Linked DNA regions of Coraliomargarita algicola. The protein of the gene in region 2 interacts with the protein of the main gene of each other region in a pairwise test. Links are inferred from orthologs where the notes say so. Each region holds a gene or a part of one and is shown on either strand. Other genes may lie near its edges.

What was found.
Region 1: the proteins of SH580_RS07640 (region 2) and dnaA interact in binary tests that used the Escherichia coli proteins (3 or more experiments, as listed by UniProt). The link is inferred for Coraliomargarita algicola from one-to-one orthologs.

What each region holds. Positions count from the first base shown.
Region 1 is NZ_CP138858.1:1,500,205-1,514,008, forward strand. Bases 1-2,958 are described here. They hold dnaA (chromosomal replication initiator protein DnaA), read right to left. Parts: upstream 2,209-2,958; coding sequence 793-2,208; downstream 1-792. Other genes in these bases: dnaK (molecular chaperone DnaK), read right to left, coding at 1-168; hprK (HPr(Ser) kinase/phosphatase), read right to left, coding at 2,743-2,958. Also shown: more of hprK, read right to left, coding at 2,959-3,705; lptB (LPS export ABC transporter ATP-binding protein), read right to left, coding at 3,719-4,459; ahcY (adenosylhomocysteinase), read right to left, coding at 4,658-6,103; metK (methionine adenosyltransferase), read right to left, coding at 6,144-7,307; SH580_RS05750 (helix-turn-helix transcriptional regulator), read right to left, coding at 7,389-7,748; SH580_RS05765 (DUF3347 domain-containing protein), read right to left, coding at 8,491-9,009; SH580_RS05770 (efflux RND transporter permease subunit), read right to left, coding at 9,114-12,881; SH580_RS05775 (heavy metal-binding domain-containing protein), read right to left, coding at 12,871-13,804. UniProt on the Escherichia coli protein: Plays an essential in the initiation and regulation of chromosomal replication. Binds in an ATP-dependent fashion to the origin of replication (oriC) to initiate formation of the DNA replication initiation complex once per cell cycle.
Region 2 is NZ_CP138858.1:1,971,878-1,982,183, reverse strand. The notes cover bases 286-3,229. They hold SH580_RS07640 (replicative DNA helicase), read left to right. Parts: upstream 286-1,224; coding sequence 1,225-2,235; downstream 2,236-3,229. Other genes in these bases: bamA (outer membrane protein assembly factor BamA), read left to right, coding at 2,268-3,229; SH580_RS07645 (DnaB-like helicase N-terminal domain-containing protein), read left to right, coding at 791-1,228; rplI (50S ribosomal protein L9), read left to right, coding at 286-754. Also shown: SH580_RS07655 (single-stranded DNA-binding protein), read left to right, coding at 1-188; more of rplI, read left to right, coding at 251-285; more of bamA, read left to right, coding at 3,230-4,640; SH580_RS07630 (OmpH/Skp family outer membrane protein), read left to right, coding at 4,683-5,225; lpxD (UDP-3-O-(3-hydroxymyristoyl)glucosamine N-acyltransferase), read left to right, coding at 5,296-6,348; SH580_RS07620 (ribose-phosphate diphosphokinase), read left to right, coding at 6,363-7,316; guaA (glutamine-hydrolyzing GMP synthase), read left to right, coding at 7,610-9,157; SH580_RS07610 (hypothetical protein), read left to right, coding at 9,196-9,924; SH580_RS07605 (DUF2470 domain-containing protein), read right to left, coding at 9,987-10,295; SH580_RS07600 (HugZ family pyridoxamine 5'-phosphate oxidase), read right to left, coding at 10,302-10,306. UniProt on the Escherichia coli protein: The main replicative DNA helicase, it participates in initiation and elongation during chromosome replication. Travels ahead of the DNA replisome, separating dsDNA into templates for DNA synthesis.

The DNA.
Region 1 (13,804 bases), 480 kb from region 2 along the record:
ACGCTTCGCCGCCTGACCGACGAGACGCTCGCCGTTCTTGGCAAATGCCACTACTGAAGGAGTCGTGCGTGCACCCTCCGAGTTTGGTATAACAACCGCCTCCCCGCCTTCCATGACGGACATGCAGGAGTTAGTTGTTCCTAAGTCGATTCCAATTATTTTACCCATTCCAAGCATTAAGCAGCCCTAATGCCACTACCAAAAACAATACACAAGGCATTGATAAACAATCAGATAATAAAATACACCCGATCTAAAAGAAAAACGAGGCACAGAAATCAACGCCAATGTGTCACAGTTATTGTCACAGCGCCGAAGCACATGGCGCATATCTGTGACAAGGCCCATTACTGCAGATCTGTTTTGAACCTATGCTTTTGAGTGAGGGAGAGGAAGCGTATGATCTATTAGATATTCGGAAGCGTCGCTTCGGAACCTTAATTCTTAAGCGCATAACCAGCAGTGGCTTATGTCGTTCTAATTAACGAAAATTAACGTAATTAACGGTTCGACTCATTTTTTAGGTTAATTCAGAAGTCAGAGCTCAGAAAACAGAAGCCAGTCACTGGAACATTCCCCGGTTCCGAGAACCGAGGCTACGAAAAACTTTCCCCGGTTCCGAGAACCGAGGCTACCAGAAACATGTCCATCAGGTTCAAACTTTTTGCGAATCTGCCCCTGCCCTCTGTCCTCTGCCCTCTGGCCTCTGGCCTCTGACTTCCGTCCTCTGACCTCTGCCCTCTGACGACTCTCCTCGGACACCAGTAAGCACCTGAGCAACTGTTGCCCCGACTAACTGCGCTCTTTTGAAAGCTGCTTGATCAAATAATCCACGCCGCGCTTCACGCTGCCGTCTTGCTCCATCATGTTTTCCACTTGCTTACAGGCGTGGATCACTGTGCCGTGGTCACGACCACCAAAAGCATCCCCAATCGACTTAAGTGGGTCACTGGTCAAGGTGCGGGAAATATACATCGCCACTTGACGCGGAAATACAATCGCACTGGTGCGACGACGACCAATCAATTCACTGAAACGAATCTTGTAATACTCAGACACCTTTTTCTGAATTTGATCCACAGTGACCTTGCTGACAGCCTCTTCATGGAGCAAATCACTCAAGAGACGCTCCACAGAATTCAGGTCTAACTTGCGGTCAATCAGATTGTCGTAACCTGCGATACGAGTCAAAGCCCCCTCCATTCGGCGCACATTACGAGACACACGCTCCGCAAGGAAATTCATAATCTCGTCGTCGAGCTTAAGATTCATCGACGAGGCCTTATTCTTAAGAATCGCCACACGTGTTTCGAAATCAGGCGCTTGAATATCAGTCACCAAGCCCCACTGAAAACGTGAGATCAGACGGTTCTCGAGGCGCTCGATCTCGTTGGCAGGTCGATCACTTGCGAGAAAGATCTGACGACCGGACTCGAAGAGATCGTTAAAAGTGTGGAAGAATTCTTCCTGCGTGCTCTCCTTACCGGAAAGAAAATGGATGTCATCGACCAACAGCGCATCAACATTGCGATAATACTGGCGAAACTTAGACAATTTATTCTCGCGGATGGCGTGAATAAACTCGTTGGTAAACTTTTCCGTCGAGACATACGCGATACGCGCCTTCGGATTGTTCGCCAACATTTGGTGCGCCACCGCATGCATCAAGTGGGTCTTACCCAATCCGGTCTCACCAAAAACAAATAGTGGATTATAAGCACGTCCTGGCGCATTCGCCACCGCGATCGATGCAGCATGGGCCAACTGGCACCCTGAACCGACCACGTAATTGTCAAAAGTGTTGCTAGGATTAATCAGTGTGCGATGCGTCGGAGCCGTTTGCGTGACGGGACGGTCATGACGCAAATCAGGAGACTGACGCCCCGCATCCGTCAGACGACTGGCATCTCGATCATTGCTCGCAGACTTACTAACGACTTCCGCATCCTTAGTCTTCTCGACCTCGATTTTAACCTCCAGCGCCGAACCTGCAAAGCTGCGAGCCTGCTGCGTGATGATATCGAGAAAGTTATTCTCAATCCAAATAGCGTTGAACTCGCTGTTCGTCGTCAGCACCAGCTTCGAGTCCGTCTCGACAGTGCACACGAGCTCACTGAACCACATTTCGTATACATCTGCGGGAAAGAGATTCTTGAGTTCTTCGTTGGTGCTTTGCCAAAGGGAGGCGGCTGTTTGCGTAGAGGACATGGACGTTTAAAAGTGGAGAAATTGTGAATTATTCACAGTGCCTTGTAATGTGCGAGTCACATAGATACGCGACACTGAAAAAACTGAAATATAAAAGAATGAAAATGCTGATGTAAGATCGATACCGAAGCACTACATCAATGTGCAAAACTCGGCTAGTAGTTGGTAATAAGTAAGTTGCGTGTTTGTTATAATCAAAAAAATGACGACTAATAAACTGTAAGTCGTTGAAATACAGCTCTCAAAGAAGAGATGCAGCTCAGCGATAAAACAAAGAATCGGCAGCGAAATGCACAACGCAAGGCCAAGTTCTGCACAAGTTATTCACACTCTATATCCCAATAAGTTTTTGAGTTTTTTTTGCAGAGAATGTCACATGCTCGTGACAGTTCTGTTACCCACTGAAAAAGTGGCATTTCGGTAATCTGACCGCGCCAACCATAACTAATCTTATTTCACACAGGAAACAATTATTAGCAAATTGGCACAGGAAATCTTTTTTTCAAAAAGTCAAAAAATCGGGCCGCCGCGCGCCTACTTGGTCATATGCGCAATCAAGCGATCATTGAACTCCGCAGCCGAGTCATGCCCAATCTTCATCAACGCCTGCACCATCGCCGCCACCTCCACTAAGCGAGCCATGTCGCGCCCAGGTCGCACGGGAATCTCCATCAAAGGCACCTTCAAGCCTAGAATTTCCATATGCTGCTCTTCCAGTCCAGTGCGCTCTTCATGCATCCCTTGAGCCCAGATATGAAAATTGATCATTAAGTCGATACGCTTCTCGACTCGCACAGAGCGCACTCCGAAGAGCTCGGCCACATTAATGATCCCCAGACCGCGACACTCCATGTATCCACGGCTGAGATCCGACGAAGTGCCCAGCAGCTCACGCTCGCTCACCCGCTTGATATAGGTCAAATCATCGGCGACCAAGCTATGCCCACGCTCAATCAGAGCCAGCGCGCACTCACTTTTACCGACACCACTCTCACCACAAATCAAAGTACCGATGCCTTGTATATCCAACAAAGTGCCGTGCATATGAGTACGCGGCGCAAATTTGTCTTCCAACAGCAGAGTGGCTTCCGTGGTAAAAGTCTTCGATTTGAGCGGCGAGCGAATGATGGGGGTGTTATACTCGTCCGCGAGCTTACAGAGGTGCTTAGAAGGCGCCAGATTACGTGAAATAATCAAACACGGCACTTTGCGCTTCAGGATCTCAGTCATAATCGCGGTCTGCTCCGCTTGACTTTTTTCGCGAATGTAGGCCATCTCCCCGGCCCCCAGCAGCTGGATACGCTTGGCTGCAAAGGCTTTAAAAAACCCAACCATCGCCAGCGCGGGTCGATTCAAGCTGCGCTCGCGTATCATATTATCCAAGCCCGAATCGCCCGCCACGAGCTCCATCTCCAGTGGCTCTTTAAAAGATTCGAAAAAATCGCGAACCGAAACGGCTTCGACGAATTTAGTGTTATTACGTTGAACAGCAGCCATGTTAGAATCCAGGTTACATATTAAAATCCTCACCGAGATAGAATTCCCGGCTCTTCGGATCATTGATTAAAAAGTCACTGCTGCCCTCGCTCAGAATTGAGCCCTGATGCAGTAGATAAGCGCGATCCACAATCGCAAGTGTCTCGCGCACATTATGATCGGTAATCAGGATACCGATCCCCCGCTCTTTGAGTTGCACGATAATCTTCTGCACTTCACTCACGCTGATCGGGTCGACCCCACTAAAGGGCTCATCCATCAAGAGGAACTTCGGATTAGTCACCAGCGCACGGGAAATTTCTAAACGACGGCGCTCTCCGCCACTCAAGGTGTAGGCTTTCTGTGACGCGAGAGGCGTCAACCCCAGCTCCTCCAGGTGCTGTTCGACACATGCTTCACGCTGCGCCTTGTTAAAGGGCATCGTCTCCGCAATGGCTCGAATATTCTGCTCCACCGTCATCTTACGAAAAATCGATGCCTCCTGCGGTAAATACCCGATCCCACAGCGAGCACGACGATACATCGGCAGATCTGTCAAATCGTCGTCGTTCAGGAACACACGGCCCTTAGTCGCAGGCACCAGCCCCACCACCATGTAGAAAGTCGTGGTTTTACCCGCGCCATTGGGCCCCAATAGCCCCACGATTTCACCCGCGTCCACGTGGACGTCGACATTATTCACCACGCGACGCTTCCCGTATTCCTTTATCAGGCCGCGTGTTTCAATCTTCGGAGTAGCTGCAGTATCAACCATAGAATATGCAGCAAAAGCATTGCCTGCCCACTCGGCAATGCAATCCTTTAGCCATCTCACAGCTGAATCCCGATTCTAGAAGGTTTTAACCTCTCAGAAAAAATATGGATCGCGGCTGCCCGCTTTCAAACGATATTCAAAAAAAGCGCCCTCGAATCAACAAGAGCGCTTTTGAAAGACGGATATTCTGCCCGAAAACTAGTAGCGATAATGCTCTGGCTTATAGGGACCTTCTGGCTTCACGCCGATGTAGCTCGCTTGCTTTTCGCTCAGCTTAGTCAGCTTACAACCAATCTTTTCCAGGTGCAAACGCGCCACTTCTTCGTCGATGTGCTTGGGCAAGATATAGACACCAGGAGTGTATTTCTCGACCTGCTTCCAAAGCTCGATTTGTGCCAAGGCTTGATTGGTGAAACTGTTCGACATCACGAAAGATGGGTGTCCGGTCGCACAACCAAGATTCACGAGACGGCCCTTAGCCAGCAAGTAGATGCTATGGCCATCGGGAAAAGTGTATTTATCCACAGCTCCTTCGTGATCGGGCTTAATCGACTCGACATCGACACCGGGCATATCATTAAGTGCGTCGACCCCGATTTCGTTATCGAAATGACCAATATTACACACGATCGCCTGATCCTTCATCTTCGACATGTGATCGGCGGTAATGATACCATAATTACCGGTCGTGGTGACATATATATCCCCCCAGCCCAAGGTATCCTCCACCGTCAATACGCGGTAGCCTTCCATCGCAGCTTGAAGCGCACAGATCGGGTCCACCTCAGTGACAACAACTTGAGCGCCCATACCTTTGAGCGCAGCGGCACAGCCCTTGCCCACGTCACCATAACCACAGACCACTCCGACCTTGCCAGCCACCATCACATCAGTGGCACGCTTGATACCGTCCAGCAGCGACTCGCGACATCCGTATAGATTATCAAACTTCGACTTGGTCACCGAATCATTCACGTTAATTGCCGGCACTAGTAACTTGCCCGCATTGTGCATTTCATAAAGACGATGCACCCCCGTAGTCGTTTCTTCCGAAACGCCCTTCCAGTCCTTAACCACTGCATGCCAGTGAGCTGGCTTGTCGGCATGGATTTTCTTCAACAGGCGCTTGATCACCTCTTCTTCCAGGCTGCCAGATTCGGAGTTCACCCAATCGCTGCCATTTTCGAGTTCGTAGCCCTTGTGTATCAAAAGTGTCGCATCGCCACCGTCATCTACAATCAGTTGCGGGCCCGAACCATCCGGCCAAGTAAGCGCCTGCTCGGTGCACCACCAATATTCTTCAAGAGTTTCCCCCTTCCAGGCAAAGACAGGCACTCCGAGATTTTTAGCCACGTAGGCTGCCGCATGATCTTGAGTCGAATAAATATTGCATGAGCACCAGCGCACATCGGCACCCAGCGCTTGCAGCGTTTCAATCAAAACTGCCGTCTGAATCGTCATATGCAGCGAGCCCATAACGCGGACCCCCTTCAGCGGTTGCTCTTTCGCATACTTCTCACGCGTCGCCATCAGGCCAGGCATTTCAAATTGTGCAATTTCAACTTCCTTACGCCCAAAGTCGGCAAGGTTAATATCCTTCACCTTATAATCGGTTCCGGTCTGTGTCTGTATATCTGTGCTCATGTAAATTATATCTAATTCTTAATTCTTAATTCCTAATTCTCTACAACGCGGCCTTCAACTCGTCAGCCTTCGCGACCGACTCCCATGGTAGGTTTTCCTTCGCGAAGTGGCCGTAATGTGTCGACTCACGATAAATCGGACGCAAGAGGTCCAACTGACTGACGATATCTGCAGGCTTAAAGCTAAAGACCCGCTGCGCGGCCGCTGCAATCTTAGCATCATCCACAATACCTGTGCCAAAAGTGTCCACGTGAATACTGGTCGGATAGGGATAACCAATCGCATAGGCCACTTCCAGTTCACAGACTTCTGCCAATCCGGCGGCTACGATATTCTTCGCGACCCAGCGAGTAAAATAAGCAGCCGAACGGTCCACCTTCGAAGGATCTTTCCCCGAAAAAGCCCCGCCACCATGACGCGCCCAACCACCATAGGTATCTACAATGATCTTACGCCCGGTCAAACCTGCATCCCCCTGCGGTCCACCAATCACGAAATTCCCCGTTGGGTTAATCAAATACTCGGTTTGATCGGTCAACAACTCAGCTGGCAACACCTTACGGATGACCTCCTCGATACAGAACTCACAAATCGCCGCATGCTTCACATCGGCGGCATGCTGCGTCGAAATCACCACATTCTTAATAGCAACCGGCCGCCCGTCCACATACTCCAGTGCAACTTGGCTTTTCACATCCGGGCGCAACCAATCAACTTTAACCTCCTTACGCTGACGCGCGATCTCCCGCAACAAACGGTGCGCATACATCACTGGCGCCGGCATCAGCTCGGGTGTTTGCTTACATGCAAAACCGAACATAATGCCCTGATCCCCCGCGCCTTGTTCCGCAGTGTCCTTACCTTCCGCCTCGGCCGCATCCACCCCCTGCGCGATATCCGAAGACTGCGCCGTGAGAATGTTGGATATAAATACCTTATCAGCATGAAAAACATCATCGTCATTCACATAACCAATGTCGCGGATCGCCTCACGAACGATCGCCTCATAATTGAGTTTTGCATTGGTGCTGATTTCACCCGCAAGAAAAACACAGTTACTCTTAACCAGCGTCTCACAAGCCACACGGCTCTTCGGATCCTGCTCCAAACACGCATCCAAAACGCTATCAGAGATATAGTCAGCTACTTTATCGGGATGGCCTTCGCCGACCGACTCGGAGGAAAAGATGAAGTTTTTGCTCATAAAGTCGGCCAACTAATCTCTCTTTGAGCAAAATTGCAAGGCTTACATCAACATATCAGGATAAAATGATATGTTTGGATTTTAAATTTCTGAACCATGCTCCCCCACCTTCCAATTCTCAAGCGCCTTATAGTCATCCAAGGAGTCCGCAACCGCATCCGACGCATCCCAATCCAGTAATTCCTGCAAAGTCCGGTGTGCTTGCCGCGGGTGACACAAGGCCACATCCCCCTCGATCTGATATTGATTCTGACGCCCCACCTTTGTGCGCTTAAGATACCCCTCCGCCTCCAACTCTGCAACAATACGCTGCACCGCACGTTCCGTGATCCCGATCGCCAGGGCCACCTGTCGCAAAGGCCGATCCGGATACGCCTGCAAATAAAAGATTACATGCGCATGGTTCGTAAAAAAATCCCACCGAGCTTCACCAGATTTCATAGCCTTAGCTTACGAAGCATCCAGTAAGTTTAAAGCACGAAATTCGTTTCGCCTATCAATGAAAAACTGATAGCAAGCACCACAAAACAAGACTTCTAAAAATATTTTCATTTTCTAGGAAACACCGCTTGACATCAACAATTCGATTTCTACTGTCCGTGCTTCCCTAGCTTTTAGGGGTAGTAGCTCAGTTGGTTAGAGCGCCTGCCTGTCACGCAGGAGGCCGCGAGTTCAAGTCTCGTCTATCCCGCCATTTGGCGGCGAATCTCTTTGGAGGTTCGCCGCTTTTTTGTGGATTTACAGCTCGCTCGAGCAGAGACTTTCACTGGCAGTGGTCCGGTTCGCTGCGCGCCTACACTCTACGAGCTTCGGCGGACAAGTCGCGCCCGGTCTTGTCGGCGCAAAGCGCCTCGGAACAAGTCTCGTCTATCCCGCCATTTGAACGGCGATCTTCATTAGAAGGTCGCCGTTTTTTTGTGTTTGTAAATCTCAGATAAGCGACGCTGAAAGCTCGAATAAATATTTTTCACAAGATTCTTCAGCAGTGCTTGACATAAGTAATTCCGTTTCTACAGTCCGTGCTTTCCCAACTCTTTGGGGTAGTAGCTCAGTTGGTTAGAGCGCCTGCCTGTCACGCAGGAGGCCGCGAGTTCAAGTCTCGTCTATCCCGCCATTTGGCGGCGAATCTCTTCGGAGGTTCGCCGCTTTTTTGTGGATTTACAACTCGGTCGAGCAGAGACTTTCACTCGTGCGAATGGTCCGGGCTTCCTGCGATTTGCTTTTGAATACTTCCGCAGCGAAACATCATGGAGCCGTAGTATGGATTGGCTACTTTTTCGTCGGACTGAACCCACTCCCCACCTTTGCCATCAAATGCCATGGGGCAAAAGGCGGTAAACATAGGAGCGTCCTTCGTCACGCCGACGTGCTCGATGAGCGCGATCATTTGCCGGGAGCTCTCGAGAAAGGCTGTTCGTGCGACTTTGATGTCGGAAGCGGTCGCAATCCTTTTTACGGGTGCTCTCAGCGCAACTGTTTCTTGGTGGGCTTCACCTGCGTTAGGTGCTTCTTCCATCGCCTCGAGAAAGACTTTGGCTCCGGCTTGCGCGGCCTTCAGGTCATCGCCCGCCAGCGCTTTTTGAATGCTGAGATATGGGTCGACGACTGTATCCACGAATTGTGGTTTGAAGGCATCACTGTGTGCTTGCAGTATGGATACACTGATAAGAAGCCCGAGGGCGAGTTGTAGTATTTTGTTCATGTTTATATTTTATTTTGGTTTTATTTTGTAGGGGCTTCACTTGTGAAGACCGCAGTCGCTCGGTGCTATGATACGGCGGTCTTCATAAATGAAGCCCCTACGTTCTAATTGCGTTTTAGGCGGTGTTCGATCTCCGCTAGCCCACAATAAAGCACGGGCACGACGAAAATGGTGATGATGGCCAGCAACATGCCGCCAAAGGATGGGATGGCCATGGGCACCATGATATCGGAACCTCGCCCGACCGAAGTGAGCACTGGCAGCAGGGCCAAAATGGTGGTGGCACTGGTCATCATCGCCGGCCGGACGCGGCGATCGCCGGCTTCGACTGTCGCAGCCCGGATTTCTTCGATTGTCTTCGGATTCTTCTCTCGGAATATCTGTTGCAGGTAGGTGCAAACAATGACACCGTTATCCGTCGCAATACCGAAGAGTGCGAGGAAGCCGACCCACACAGCGACACTCAAGTTTATGGTGCCCATTTGAAAGAGCGCTCGAATATTGTGACCGAAGAGATCTATATTGAGGAACCAGGGCTGTCCATAAAGCCAGAGCATGATGAAGCCACCTGACCACGCAAAGAGGATGCCGGAGAACACGAGGATCGTCGTCGAAATACGCTTGAACTGGAAATAGAGGATGAGCCAGATCGCGAAGAGTGCAATCGGTAGCACCACGCGTAGTTTCTTCTCGGCACGCACCTGATTCTCATAGCTACCTGTAAACTTATAACTCACCCCGGCAGGGATATTCAGCTCACCGCTTTCGATCTTCTGCTGTAGGAATTCTTGAGCCTGTTCGACGACTTCGACTTCGGCATAAGCGTCTTGCTTGTCGAAGATGACGTAACCGACCAGAAAGGTGTCCTCACTTTTAATCACTTGTGGCCCACGGATGTAATTCAGTGTGGCCAACTCACGCAGCGGTATTTGAGTGCCGTCGGGAGCCGCGACTAAAATACTTTCGATCGACTCGATATTGTCGCGGAGTTCACGCATGTAGCGCACACGCACGGGGTAACGTTCACGGCCTTCGACCGTCTGGGTGATGGGTTTACCGCCGACGGCAACTTCGATCACGTCTTGCACCATCTTGATCTTGATGCCGTAGCGAGCGATGGCGTCGCGATCGATATCGATTTCCAGATACGGTTTACCGACGATGCGGTCGGCCAGCACGGCTTCGGCTTTGATCGAGGGCACTTGCTTTAAAAAAGCTTCCACATCCTGCGCCACCTGCTCCAGCGTCTCCAAATCGGGGCCATAGACTTTGAGCCCCATGGGTGCCCGCATGCCACTTTGTAACATCACGATACGAGCCGCAATCGGTTGGAGTTTAGGCGCCGAAGTCGTCCCTGGTATTTGTGCGGCTTTCACGATCTCGTCCCAGATGTCGTCCGGGCTTTTAATTTCGTCACGCCACTGGCGGAAGGGGCGACCGTCCTCATCGAGGATCAGTTCGTCGTTTGCATCGCGCTGAAACTCGTCCTGCGATTCATCATAGGCAAAGCTCAGTATACGACCGTCACCGTCGGTCATATACTCCGACTTATAATTGATGATCGTCTCGATCATTGAGATCGGAGCCGGATCGAGCGGGCTTTCCACCCGACCGAGCTTACCCACGGCACTTTCAACTTCAGGGATCGCATTGATCGCCATATCCTGCTTGCTCAACACGTCCATGACTTCGCCAATGGACGCGTGTGGCATCGTAGTCGGCATGAGCAGGTAAGAGCCCTCATCGAGATCCGGCATAAACTCTTTCCCCAACCCAGGCACGGCGTGTGCCATCTTAACGTAGGGCTTTGAGTTTTGGACAGATTCGGGCAACCACCCGAAGAGGGCTCCGAAACCAAGCCAAACGGCAAAACCAAACACGATAATCAACGCACTAAAGCCAAGAAAGAGCATCTTAAGGCGCAGCAAAAATGCCAAAATGCGGGCATAGAATCGAATGAAGATATAGAAGAATCCCAGCAGCCCTCCCACCGTAATCAGGACGAAAAGAATATTGTGCAAATGCTGCTCAGGGCCGAGTGGTTTCCAATCGGCGGCGAGCCAAAACGCGACCAGTATCGCGACGACGAAATTGAAGCTAAACAATGTTCCGCGCTGGACCTTTTCGGGCATTTTGGGACTGCTCAAATGGAATGCCGCAGTGGCCACGGCCAACAGGCCCAACCACCAGGGAAACCAACTGATAAAGATGGCCGCCAAGAGGCCGATGACTCCAATGCCGCCCCACAGCCCAAGCTTGGCCAGATGCGATTTATAACGCCCTGCGATAAACCAGTGTGCCAAGGGTGGAATAATCGTCAGAGCGACGACGATCGAGCCAATCAGTGCGAAGGTCTTGGTGTAAGCCAAGGGGCGAAACAATTTCCCCTCCGCGGCCTCCATGGTGAAGACCGGCAGGAAACTAATCACCGTCGTCAACACCGCGGTGACCACTGCACTGGCAACCTCCGTGCAGGCGCGATAGACGACTTCCAGCCGACTTTCCTCAGGCGGCGCATCGTCGAGGTGCTTGAGTATATTTTCGATGAGAACCACGCCCATATCGACAATCGTGCCAATGGCGATCGCGATACCGGAAAGCGCAACGACGTTGGCATCCACGCCAAAGAGTTTCATGCCGATGAAGGAAAAAAGCACCGCCAGCGGGAGCACTCCGGAAATAAGCGAAGCACTGCGCAAGTGCATCACCATCAGCACAACGACGATAATGGTGACCAGTATCTGCTGGCGAACGGCATCTTCGAGAGTGCCTAAGGTTTCGTAAATCAGTCCAGTGCGGTCATAGAACGGTATGATCTCCACTTGACTCACGGTTCCGTCCGCAAGCGTCTTCTTAGGCAAGCCGGACGAAATCTCTGTAATCTTTTCTTTGATACCTTTGATTACCGCCAGCGGATTCTCTCCATAACGGGTGACGACGACGCCCCCGACGGCCTCCGCTCCGGCCTTGTCGAGCGCACCACGCCGTAGCGCAGGCCCGTATTCGATTTCAGCAACTTGTTCGAGTGTGATCGGCACATTATTGCGCTGCGTAATCACGGTCTTACGCAGATCGTCCAAATTCTCAATAAAACCGAGTCCACGAATCACGTATTCGACCGCATTGATCTCAATCGTTCGCGCTCCGACATCCAGATTACTGCCGCGCACGGCATCAAAGACCTCATGCAGCGCGATATTATACGTCCGCAAGGCATCCGGATCGACGTCGACTTGATACTCCTTGACGTAACCACCGATGGAGGCGACTTCCGCCACCCCATCCACGCCTTGAAGTGCGTAGCGAACATACCAATCCTGAGTGCTACGGAGCTCGTCCAGGTCCCATCCTCCCGATGGCTCCCCGTCGGGGTTCATACCTTCAAGTGTATACCAGAAGACTTGTCCGAGTGCAGTGGCATCCGGCCCCAGTTGCGGCGAGACCCCTTGCGGCAAAGTGCCAGACGGAAGGCTATTCAACTTTTCGAGGATACGGCTGCGGGTCCAGTAGAACTCGGCATCGTCTTTGAAGATGATATAGATCGAAGAGAAGCCGAACATTGAATAACTGCGGATCGTCTTGACCTCGGGCAGGCCAAGGAGCGCCGTCGTCATCGGATACGTGATCTGATCTTCGATATCCTGCGGTGAGCGCCCCATCCATTCGGTGAAAACAATTTGTTGGTTTTCACCGATGTCGGGAATCGCGTCGACTGGCACAGGGTCACGCGGGAGCAGATCCGACTCCCAGTCGAAGGGCGCGACAGCGATGCCCCACAAGACCAATACGACTGTGAAGAGAATGACGACCAGTTTGTTTTCTAAGCAGAAACGAATCAGGCCGTTGATTGGATTCGATGAATTATTGGCCATGGTTGTCGTGTCCGCTTTCACTTGCTGTAATCGTTTCTTTAACTTCGCCACACTGGAGCATCATGGCTCCGAAGTATGGGTTCTGTAGCGACTTACTGGCTTGTAGCCAATCCGCGCCCTGATTGTCGTTTGCCATAGGGCAGTTCATAATATAAAAGTCGCGATCGAAGGACGCAGGGTCGGTCTTGGCGGCGGCAATGAGTGCATTCGAGAGTGTATCAAAATATGGGATACGAAAGGCATCGAGCGTTTCTGCCGCCAGCATATCATGCAGCAGAGCCGGAAGGTCCCCGCTGTGGCCCGTGACTTCCATCATCGCTTTGGCCTGTGCTTTGGCCAAAGCGAGATCGTCCCCAGCGAGGGCGGACTGCATCGCGAGATAAGGCTCCACCAACTGTGCTGCAAGGTCGCCTGCAATCTCAAGCATAGCCATGCCGCCATGCTGCGAGTGGTCGGTTTGGCCGCCAGCAGCTGCAGGTGCTGCAACAGGTGCTTCACTGCCATGATTATGCCCCGCTATGGGACCACTGCCTTGAGGGTTCATCATACTGGGTTTGGCTTGAATTTGCAGCGCACTGTCGATCTTGAAGGCTCCGTTAGTGACAACCCGCTCCCCTGTATCGAGCCCGGCAGCAACAAGAAAATAATCCCCTGCCCGAGGTCCTAGGACGACTTCTCGGCCCTCATAAGTCGGCCGTTCTGCATTGGGTTTTTCTACGTAAACAACAGCGCGTTTCCCCGTGCGCAGAACCGCAGAGCTCGGAACGATAATCGGTGCGGTTTCTACAGCATTGTCAACGTAGCCGAGCTCCTCTGCGCGAACCAGATCCATGCCGCAAACATCACACTGTCCAGGGCCGTCCTTAACGATTTCCGGATGCATCGGGCTAATCCATTTGCCCGCCATATCGGGCGCGTAGACC
Region 2 (10,306 bases):
GTAAGCTCGGTGTTGTCTTGGAAAATTTCCAATTTGTCGGTGGTCGTGATGACAACGACTCTAGCGGTGGTTCCGGCAGCGGAGGTGGTTACGAGCAGAGCTCGCCCCCACGGCGCGAGTCCAAACCCGCTGCCAGCCAAGACTTCTCTGCCGAAGGTGACACTTTGGATGAAGACGTCCCCTTTTAAGCGACCCTAAGCTGCAACTTCTCTTACTCTTTCAATCACTCATTTAAATCAAAGAACGTATCATGGCCAACAATCAGGTTCTCCTCTTACAACCCATCACTGGACTCGGCGCCGAAGGCGACACAGTCACCGTAAAAGCAGGCTACGCCCGCAATTTTCTGCTTCCTCGCAAGCTGGCTTTGCCTATCACGCAAGCGAATAAGAAACATGTCGAGTCACTGCTAAAAGCGCGTGAAGCTCGCGAGCAAAAAGAATTCGAAGACGCACGCACATTGAGCGAGCGCGTTGAGAAGACCAGCATTGCCATCGCAGTGAAGACTGGCGAGGGCGGTAAGATGTTCGGTGCAGTTACAGCCAACGATCTGTTGGAGCGCCTCAAGGAAGAAGGCATCGAACTGAGCAAGAAGCAGCTCCAACTCGCGGCTCCTATCAAGGAACTTGGCTCGCACACAGCTGCCGTTAAGTTGCACGCTGACATCGAGACCGAGCTGAAGTTTGAAGTCGTCTCTGAGAATCCGATCGAAGACGGTGCGGATTCTGAAGATGCCGCCGAAGACGACGAGTAATTAACAGGCACTGTCGTATAGACACATTCAAATACGATGCCGCCTGATTCTAACTCTAAGTTCGATCGGAATCGCTCGGGTCGAGACTACAAAGGCAAGCGTAAGTCGGAGTCGAAAGACGATGGCGTGCGCGTGCAGCCTCATAGTATTGAAGCCGAGGAGGGGCTCATTGCCGCTTGTCTACTGGATGGCGGACGTGAGATCTTGACCGAGTGTATCGAGTCCAAGATTGTTCCTGAGTTTTTTTACAAGACAGCGCACGAAGAGATTTTTCGTGCGCTGCTTGCGCTTTATGCCACAGGGGATCCGATTGACGAGATTCTGCTGCTAGACTACTTGCGCAAGAATGGCCTCGAAGAAGAGGTCGGTGGTATTGCCACCATTTATGCGATCCAGGATCGTATCGAGACCGCGGCGCACGCGCGGTATTTTGCGAAAATCGTGCACACGAGAAGTATCTCCTGCGCCGTTTGATTCGCACTTCCCGCGAGGCGATTGAGGCCTGCTATGAGCAGCAGGAGGACATGACGACCTTCATCGAGAAGATCGAGCAGGATATTTTCGAAATCAGTCGTGACCGTATTACGGATGCGGCGATTCCCATCCGGCAGTCGTTGGATGAGGCAGTCGCCGATATTCATGCGCTCTTGAATGGGCGCGATGATGCGGACGGGGTGCTCTCCGGCTTCCGCGATCTCGATGGCATGACCTACGGCTTCCACCCCGGGCAGATGATCGTGCTCGCTGCGCGTCCTTCGGTGGGTAAAACCAGTTTGGCGATGAACTTTGCGGAGCACGCCATGATTCCGGATGGTGGCCGTAAGCCAGCAGGGGTGATTGTATTTAGTTTGGAAATGACGGCGGCGCAGCTCGCGATGCGCCTGATTTGTAGCCGTGCCCGTGTGGATATGAAGCGTATTCGGGATCGCGTGATTTCGAAGCAAGATTCGGCCGACATCGCCACCACTGTGAAGGAGTTGAAGGAAGCGCCGCTGTGGATTGATGACGGCTCGACCTCCACCATTCTCGATATTCGAGCCAAAGCGCGTCGTTTGCATACGAAGAACCCGCTGGGCTTGGTTGTGGTCGACTATTTGCAGCTGATTAAGGGCACGGATAGCCGTATGCAACGTGAGCAGCAGATCGCCGATATTTCTCGCGGTATGAAGGGCATGGCCAAAGAGCTGAATGTGCCCGTGGTTGTTTTGAGTCAGCTCAATCGTGAGTCGGAGAAAGAGAATCGTGATCCGCGCCTATCTGACTTGCGTGAGTCCGGTTCGATCGAGCAGGACGCCGACGTGGTGATGCTGTTGCACCGGCCCAAAAAGAGCGACGATGACGAGACCGTCGAAGGGGGCGGACTCTATAATGAGCATGAGCACATTAAATTAATCGTTGCAAAGCAGCGGAATGGCCCCGTAGGTGAAATAGACCTGACATTTGTCCGCCGTTATACACGCTACGAGAATTTCCACCGTTAAAGGCTACGAGCCATTCTTTCTTAATAGATCAGATGCGAATCATTCAGACTCTTCTCCTTGCTGTCACTAGCTTGCTCGTGCTCGGTTTTCCGTTTAATACTTCGGTGGCTCAGGAGGCCGAAACGTATCCGGTCATCAACCGCATTGTGACTGAGTTCGACGGCTTTCGTTCGGTCAGCGATCAGTATATCTTTGGCAATATTCAGTTGCGTCCGGGGATGAATTACAATCCGGCGCTGTTGGATCAATCCATTCGCACGCTGTATAGCACGGGGCACTTCGAGTTTGTGGAAGTGCGTGTGGATAAGGCGCAAGATCAGAAAGTCGATTTAGTCTTTGAATTGGTTTCCAAATACACCATCGAGCGCATCCGGTTTTCCGGGAATGAGGCTTATTCCGATTCCCGCTTGGCTTCTAAGACCGAAATCGAGAGTGGCATGCCGCTGGATGAGTATGGCATCAGTGTGGGTGCAGACGCGATTGCCGAGTATTACGTCGAGAAGGGCTATCCAGATGTCGAGGTCGATTACCGAATTCAGCGCGATGAGACAACCGGCTATGCGGTGGTCAATTACGACATCGATGAGGGGGGGAAGGTGCGTATCGAGGAGATTAACTTTGTGGGGAATGATGCGATCAGCTCCAAGACGCTTCGTAAGCAACTCGATACACGGAAGCATAATTGGCTTTCATGGTTGCTCGGTTCGGGGAAGTTCGACGAAAAGAAATTCAAAGAAGACCTCAAAATTCTGCGTAAATACTATCGTGATTCCGGTTATCTCGATTGTGAGATCAACGAAGATCAGGTTGAAATCGATTTTATCGAGTCCGATGAGATCGTGATTACGATTCCGGTGGTCGAAGGGCAGCTTTACTACCTGGGGGAGTTCTCGGTCGAAGGTGCGACGATCTACACCTCTGCGGAATTATTGAATTCGGTGCGATTAGAGACGAATAGTCCATTTTCTCCACAAGAAGTGGATGACGCGGCAACCGCGATTCGTGAATACTACACCTCCAATGGCTATTTGGAGACACGGGTGCGCGCTGAGCGGGTGCCAAACATGGAGACTCGCCAGATTGACGTGGTCTTCCGTGTCAGTGAAAGCGAAAAATTTTACGTAGAGTCGATTAAGATCGAGGGCAATACCAAGTCCAAAGCGCGGGTGATCGTGCGCGAATTAGCGCTAAGCCCTGGGGATGTGTTTGACCGCAAGCGCATGGAGGTGAGCCAGCGTCGTTTGGAAAATACCAGTTTCTTCGAAGATGTGCGCCTGAACCCCGAGCCCACAAATGTGCCAGGGCGTAAAGATTTGGGCATTACTGTTCGTGAAGGTCGTACAGGTAACTTTACTTTTGGTGCTGGTTTCGGCTCGGTGGAAAGTGCAGTGGTCTACTTTGAAATGTCGCAGGGTAACTTCGACCTCTTTAATTGGCGCGATGGATTTCAAGGGGATGGGCAGAAGTTCCGCTTCCGTGCCTCGCTCGGTACCAGCAGTAATCAGATCTTGATCGCCTTTGAGGAGCCTTGGCTCTTTGAGCAGCGCCTTGCATTCGGCGTGGAGCTCTACCGCACAGAGTCCGATTATAATAGCTCCGATTATAATGAACTTCGCACAGGCTTCGAGCTCTACTTGCGTCGCCGCCTGTTCGAGCTGGTTGAAGCGCGTCTTTCCTACCGCCTAGAACTGGTCGAGATTTTCGATGTGGATCGTGGCACTGGCGTTGATAATGGGGACGGCTCTATTACGGGTGACGGTATTGCAGACGTGTTTCAGCGTGCTGAAGGTGAGGAGCTTGTTTCCAAGGTCGGGCTCACATTCTTACGTGATACACGCGAGACTTTGATTTTTACGCGCAAGGGCAATCGCTCTAGCTTGAGTTTCGAGTACGCGGGCGTGGGGGGCGATGTAAACTACTACAAGTTTGAGGGGCGCACGGCTCACTTTATCCCGACCTTCGATACGATGAAGCAGTCCTTATCGATTCTTGCCCGGGTCGGCAGCGTGACGCCATTTGGTCAAAGCGAGATCGTTCCTTTTTATGACCGTTTCTATCTCGGTGGACCGGACACACTCCGTGGATTTGATTACCGCGAAGTGGGCCCGCGTGACCCGGATGACGAAGATGAATCGGTGGGGGGTAACTCGTATTCCATGATTTCTTTTGAATATGCTTTCCGAGTTGCGGAACCTTTAGGGCTAGTCGTGTTCTATGACTGGGGATTTGTTAATACAGATGATTTGGATTTCAGCATGTCAGACTACGCCGATAACTGGGGGATTGGTGCGCGCATTATGCTTATGGGCTCACCGCTCAAGCTGGATCTCGGTATTCCCATTACATCCCCCGAGGGTGCTGGTGGTGGCACACAGTTTAATTTTTCCTTTGGCACACGCTTCTAGTGCTGCTTAACTCTAACGTCTCAAACCCATAATACATATTATATGAAAAAAATCACTACTCTTATTCTTGCCTCGCTTGTAGTCACTACAGGCTTATTCGCGCAAAAGACTCCCGTGGTCGGCGTCGTCGACGTGCAGCGCGTGCTCGCTGATTATGCCGACTTTCAGGCTGCCGTTGAAAAGGTAAAGGGCTCTGTCGCTCCGGTGGAAGAAGAAATGAAGAAGATGCAGGCAAACATCGAGGCGATCGTGAGTGAAGGTCGTAGCATCGAAACAAAAGCCAAGAACCCGGCTGCCAGCGACGAAGCGCGCGCTGAAGCTCAAGCTCAAGTGGGCCAACTTCAGCAAAAGCTGCAACAAGCTCAGGGCGAACTTCAGCAGTTCCGCCAGCAAGCACAACAACTGGCGAAACAAGGCCAACAAGAAGAGCTGGCACCACTTCAAGCCAAGGCTGTTGAAGCTGTGACGACAGTTGCTGAAGATAAGGGCATCGATCTGGTGATTCCAAAGAACACCGTGATCTATTCCTCTGACGCACTCGAAATCTCTGATGCTGTGATTGCCGTGCTGAACGCAGGCAACTAATTGTTTAATTTTTCAAATTTTCAAAAACCCTGTTCTCGCGTAGAGCAGGGTTTTTTGTTTTCTACCCATTATGGCACTAGCTTATTCCACACAACGAATTCTCGAAATTCTCGGTAACGATTGCGAAGCAGTCGGCGCATACGAGGGCACGATCCAGGGCATCGCGTCGCTGGCTGAGGCGCAGGCGGGCGATCTTTCATTTCTCGGAAACCCTAAATACCGCGCGGCGGTGGCAGACTCCCAGGCATCTGTGCTACTGGTGCCGAAGGACTATGAGCAGGCACCTAAGCCTGGGCAGCTGCACTTGAAGTTAGAGAACCCCTCTTTCGCACTGGCTTTAATTTGCCGCGACATCGAGTTGACGCTTCTGCCCAAGCCGCCTGCGGGCATTCATCCGAGTGCCGTCGTGGAAGCAGACGCGGAAGTCTCTCCCGAAGCCAGTATCGGTGCTTTCTGCTATATTGGCTCCGGTGCCAAGGTGGGAGCGGCCGTTCTGGCGAGCCATGTCTCGGTGGGGCGCAGCGCTCAGATTAAAGATGAGGTGCAGATTGGTGCACGGGTCTCCGTGGGGGATTATTGTGTCATCGGGGAGCGTAACCGACTCTTACCGGGCTGCGTGATCGGCTCCGACGGCTACGGCTACGAATATTTTGACGGGGCCCATCAGCGGGTGCCACAGATTGGCAATGTTGTGATAGCGGCGGACGTCGATGTGGGGGCCAATTCCACGATCGATCGCGCCCGTTTCGGCTCTACGCAGATTGGTGCAGGCACTAAGATTGATAATCAGGTGCAGATTGCGCACAATGTCAGGGTTGGGCAGCACTGCTTGATCGTCGCTCAAGTCGGCATCAGTGGCAGCACGGTGCTGGGGGATGGAGTCGTCGTCGGTGGTCAAGCCGGGCTCGCGGGGCATTTAAAAATTGGTTCCGGTGCGATGATTGCAGGTGGCACCGCTGTGGTCAGCGATATTGAGCCACAGTTAAAAGTACGCGGCTACCCAGCCATGCCGATGATGCTCTTTAATCGGATGGCAGTTCTACAACGAAAGTTGCCCGATCTTTTCAAAAGGTTTGATCAACTCGAAAAAACGGTGAAGTGTCTCGCTCCCGAGTCTAAGTAACTGAACGAATCATGATGATGAAAGATAGCTCCCTTAAAATATTTAGCGGCAATTCCAATCCCGCTCTAGCGAAAGAGATATGCAAATCTCTCGGTGTGCCGCTGGCGGAAGCTGATGTCATCAGTTTCCCTGATGGTGAAAGTTTTGTTCGTATTAACGAGAATGTGCGTGGTGCCGATGTCTTTATCATCCAGTCTACGTGTAACCCAGCCAATCAGAACTTGATGGAGCTGTTCATCATGATCGATGCGGCACGTCGTGCTTCGGCGAATCGTATCACGGCAGTCATTCCGTTTTACGGCTATGCACGTCAGGATCGCAAGGATCAACCACGTGTGCCGATCACTTCGAAGCTGGTGGCCAATTTGCTCGTTTCGGCGGGCACTGATCGCGTGCTCACTGTGGACCTCCACGCGCAGCAGATTCAGGGCTTTTTCGACATTCCGGTCGACCATCTTTATGCCTCGCCCGTTCTCTTTCAGTATCTGAAAGACATTGATACTAAGAATTTAACGCTCTTTTCGCCCGACGTCGGCGGTATGAAGATGGCCTCTGCATATGCGAGTATGCTCAATGTGCCACTCGGATTCATCGCCAAACGGCGCACCAGTGCCGAAACCGTTGAGGCCACTTCGCTGGTTGGTGAGACGGAGGGGCGCGACATCCTGCTGGTCGATGATATGACCGAGACTGCCGGCACGCTATGCGCGGCGGCTAAGTTGCTCAAGGAGCACGGTGCCAAGAGCGTCATGGCCGCCGTCAGCCATGGTGTTTTGAACGAGATGGGCTACGAGCGCCTCGCTGGTGGAATGATCGATCAGCTCATCACTACGAATACCACGCCGGTGCAAACGCGCCCTGGAGTGCCGATTACTGTGCTCAGTGTTGCCGATCTACTCGGTGAGGGGATTCGTCGCATTCACGATAACGAGAGTGTCACGGGCCTCTTTGACATCAAAGGCTTCTAGTCAAAGACTGTGGTCGGGCTCGATGTGGATATTTTTTTTCTGCTCTATCTTGGGGCGGGATTTTTTCTGCTCTTTGGCTTGTGGTTCTACTATGATTGGCGAGATGGGCATATTCATGATGCACAGCGCTCGAAGGTCATTTATCATTGCATCAAATGTAGCCAAATCTACACGGGGCCGTATCTCAGCGAAGAATGCGATTGCCCCGAATGCGGTTTTACCAATGGTCGACTTAGATTTTAAAATCAGAATCTAATTTTCCTAATTCCTATTTCTTAATCTCTATTTCTCTTATGCCAGATCATATCGCCGTTCTCGACTTTGGTTCACAATACACGCAAGTTATCGCTCGCCGTATTCGTGAAGCCAATGTGCTTTCACGTATTTATCCTTATAATACGCAAGCCAGTGTGCTCAAAGAAGCTGGTGCGAAGGGCATCATCCTTTCCGGGGGGCCCTCTTCAGTATTGATCGAAGGCTCGCCGCGGCCCGATGCGCAAGTTTTTGAACTGGGGCTGCCAGTGTTGGGCATTTGTTATGGCGAGCAGTTGATGGCTCACATGTTGGGCGGCCGCGTCGGCAAGAGTGAGGAGCGGGAGTTTGGCCACGGCACCCTGAATATTGAGATTAAGGGCAAACTGTTCGAAGGTCTGCCTGATTCGCTACGAGTCTGGAATTCCCACGGCGACCGCTTAGAGGCTTTGCCTGAAGGGTTTGAAGCTGTGGCTTCCACAGAAAATTCGCCCTATGCCACCATTCAAAATGCCGAGCGTAATTTCTACGGCATGCAGTTTCACCCGGAGGTGGCGCACTCTGAAATGGGCACTGAGGTGATTGCCAACTTCCTATTTAAGATTTGTGGCTGTGCTGCCGATTGGTCGATGGCCAATTACATCGAAGAAAGTGTGCAGAAAATTAAGGACACCGTGGGAGATGAGCGCGTGATTCTGGGTCTTTCCGGTGGGGTGGATTCATCAGTCGCCGCGGCATTGATCCATAAGGCGATCGGGAAGCAATTAACCTGCGTCTTTGTGGATAATGGTCTCTTGCGCCTGCACGAACGTGAGCAGGTTGAAAAACTCTATGGGGATCATTTCGACCTTGATGTGCGAGTCGCGGATAAATCCGACTTTTTCCTGGATCGCCTCGCTGGCGTTTCCGACCCCGAAACCAAGCGTAAGATTATCGGTAACGCCTTCGTTGAAGTATTTGACGAAGCGGTCACTGAACTCAAGGAGCGCGGCAATTACACTTTCTTAGCTCAAGGCACACTCTATCCCGACGTGATTGAATCCGTCGCCATTGATGGCAATCCAGCAGCGCTGATTAAGAGCCACCACAATGTGGGCGGCTTGCCTGAGAAGATGAACCTCAAATTGCTCGAGCCACTGCGCGAGCTATTTAAGGATGAGGTGCGCGAGCTCGGCACTCAGTTGGGCCTGCCTAAGGAAGTGGTCTGGCGTCAGCCATTCCCCGGACCCGGTTTGGGCGTCCGCGTGATGGGGCCGATCAAGCGCGAAGATTTGGTCGTGTTGCGCAAGGCCGATGCGATCCTACAAGAAGAAATGTTGGCTGCTGATCTTTACTACAAGGTCTGGCAATCTTTCTGTGTTTTCCTTCCCGTCAAAACAGTGGGTGTGATGGGGGATGAGCGCACCTATGAGAACGTCGTTGCGCTACGTATCGTCGAGAGTGTCGATGCCATGACAGCTGACTGGGCGCGTGTGCCATACGAAGTGCTCCGTACGATCTCCAGCCGCATTATCAACGAAGTTTCCGGTTGTAACCGAGTGGTCCTCGATATCAGTTCCAAGCCACCTAGCACAATTGAGTGGGAGTAGTGTGAACAAATTGCCGTCGTGACGGTCCATGTATGGATATGAAGACACTGCTGCGTACTTGTTTCTTATGTTTGGTGGCTGCCTCTGTTTATGCGCAAGAGGTCAGTGAGAGCGAAGTGATTGACCGCGCACGTGCCACAGTCGGCACCGAGGCGGCTCTGGATGGTTTGGTGACTTTGCAAATCATTGGCACTCTCGAGCCCGCGGACCCGGATATGCCCTCGGCCACATTGTTGATTATCGCTCGTAAGCCGCTTTCGCAGCGATTGGAAATCAAGGTCGATGACATTGTTGAAACCACCATACTGGATTGTAAGAAAGGCTGTATCATTCGTTCCAATCTCAATGCCGGTGCTTCGCAAATGCGCGATTTGATTGGCTCGGAACTGGAGCGCGTTAGTTACAGCACGCGGCAGTTTTTTAACTTTTTCCGGCCGGACTTTAAAAACGGGGAAAAAGTCCACCTAGTGGGAACCGAAACGTACCGTGGTCAACGTTGCTACAAGCTCCACTACGAATACCCAGGTGGGCTTAAAACAATTCGTTATTTTTCAGTGGCCGACGATACGCTTGTATCGACTATCACAGAAAATGGTGTCGAGAGTATAGGCCGCGGCTCGATGACCGTAGGTGGTATTAAATTTCCTAAAGAGATCGAATACTATGAAGGTGAGCGCAAGTTGCACACCATTCTGGTCCACGAGCTTAAGGTCAATCAGCCGCTCACCGCTGGTATCTTCGATATCCCTCAAGGCGATACGCAGTGAGTCCCACCCAATCAATCGGCTGAAACGCGACTGGTGTTAAACCATCGATGATTATATAAGCCTTAGTGTGATTCCTCGTTCGCCAATGCGCGTTTCGCGGCTTTCGACATTTGGACCATGCTGATGTGAGCATCGTGTGCGGATTCCAGTGGATGGTGAAAGGGGATCTTGATCTGGCGTACTTTTTGGGCGACTTTGGCTTGAATCGTGAGTGTGAGCGTGTCGAGTGCGAGGATTTGGGCCTCGCTCGCTTCGGTTAAGCGACCAAAATACTGCGCGTAGGCGAGTACCGAGTCGGCATGATCCTCGTTCATGTGACTGATGATGCGGGCAATGTCTTGACTGCTAAGTGGGCTTTCAGGTGTGCTCATGATCTTTTATT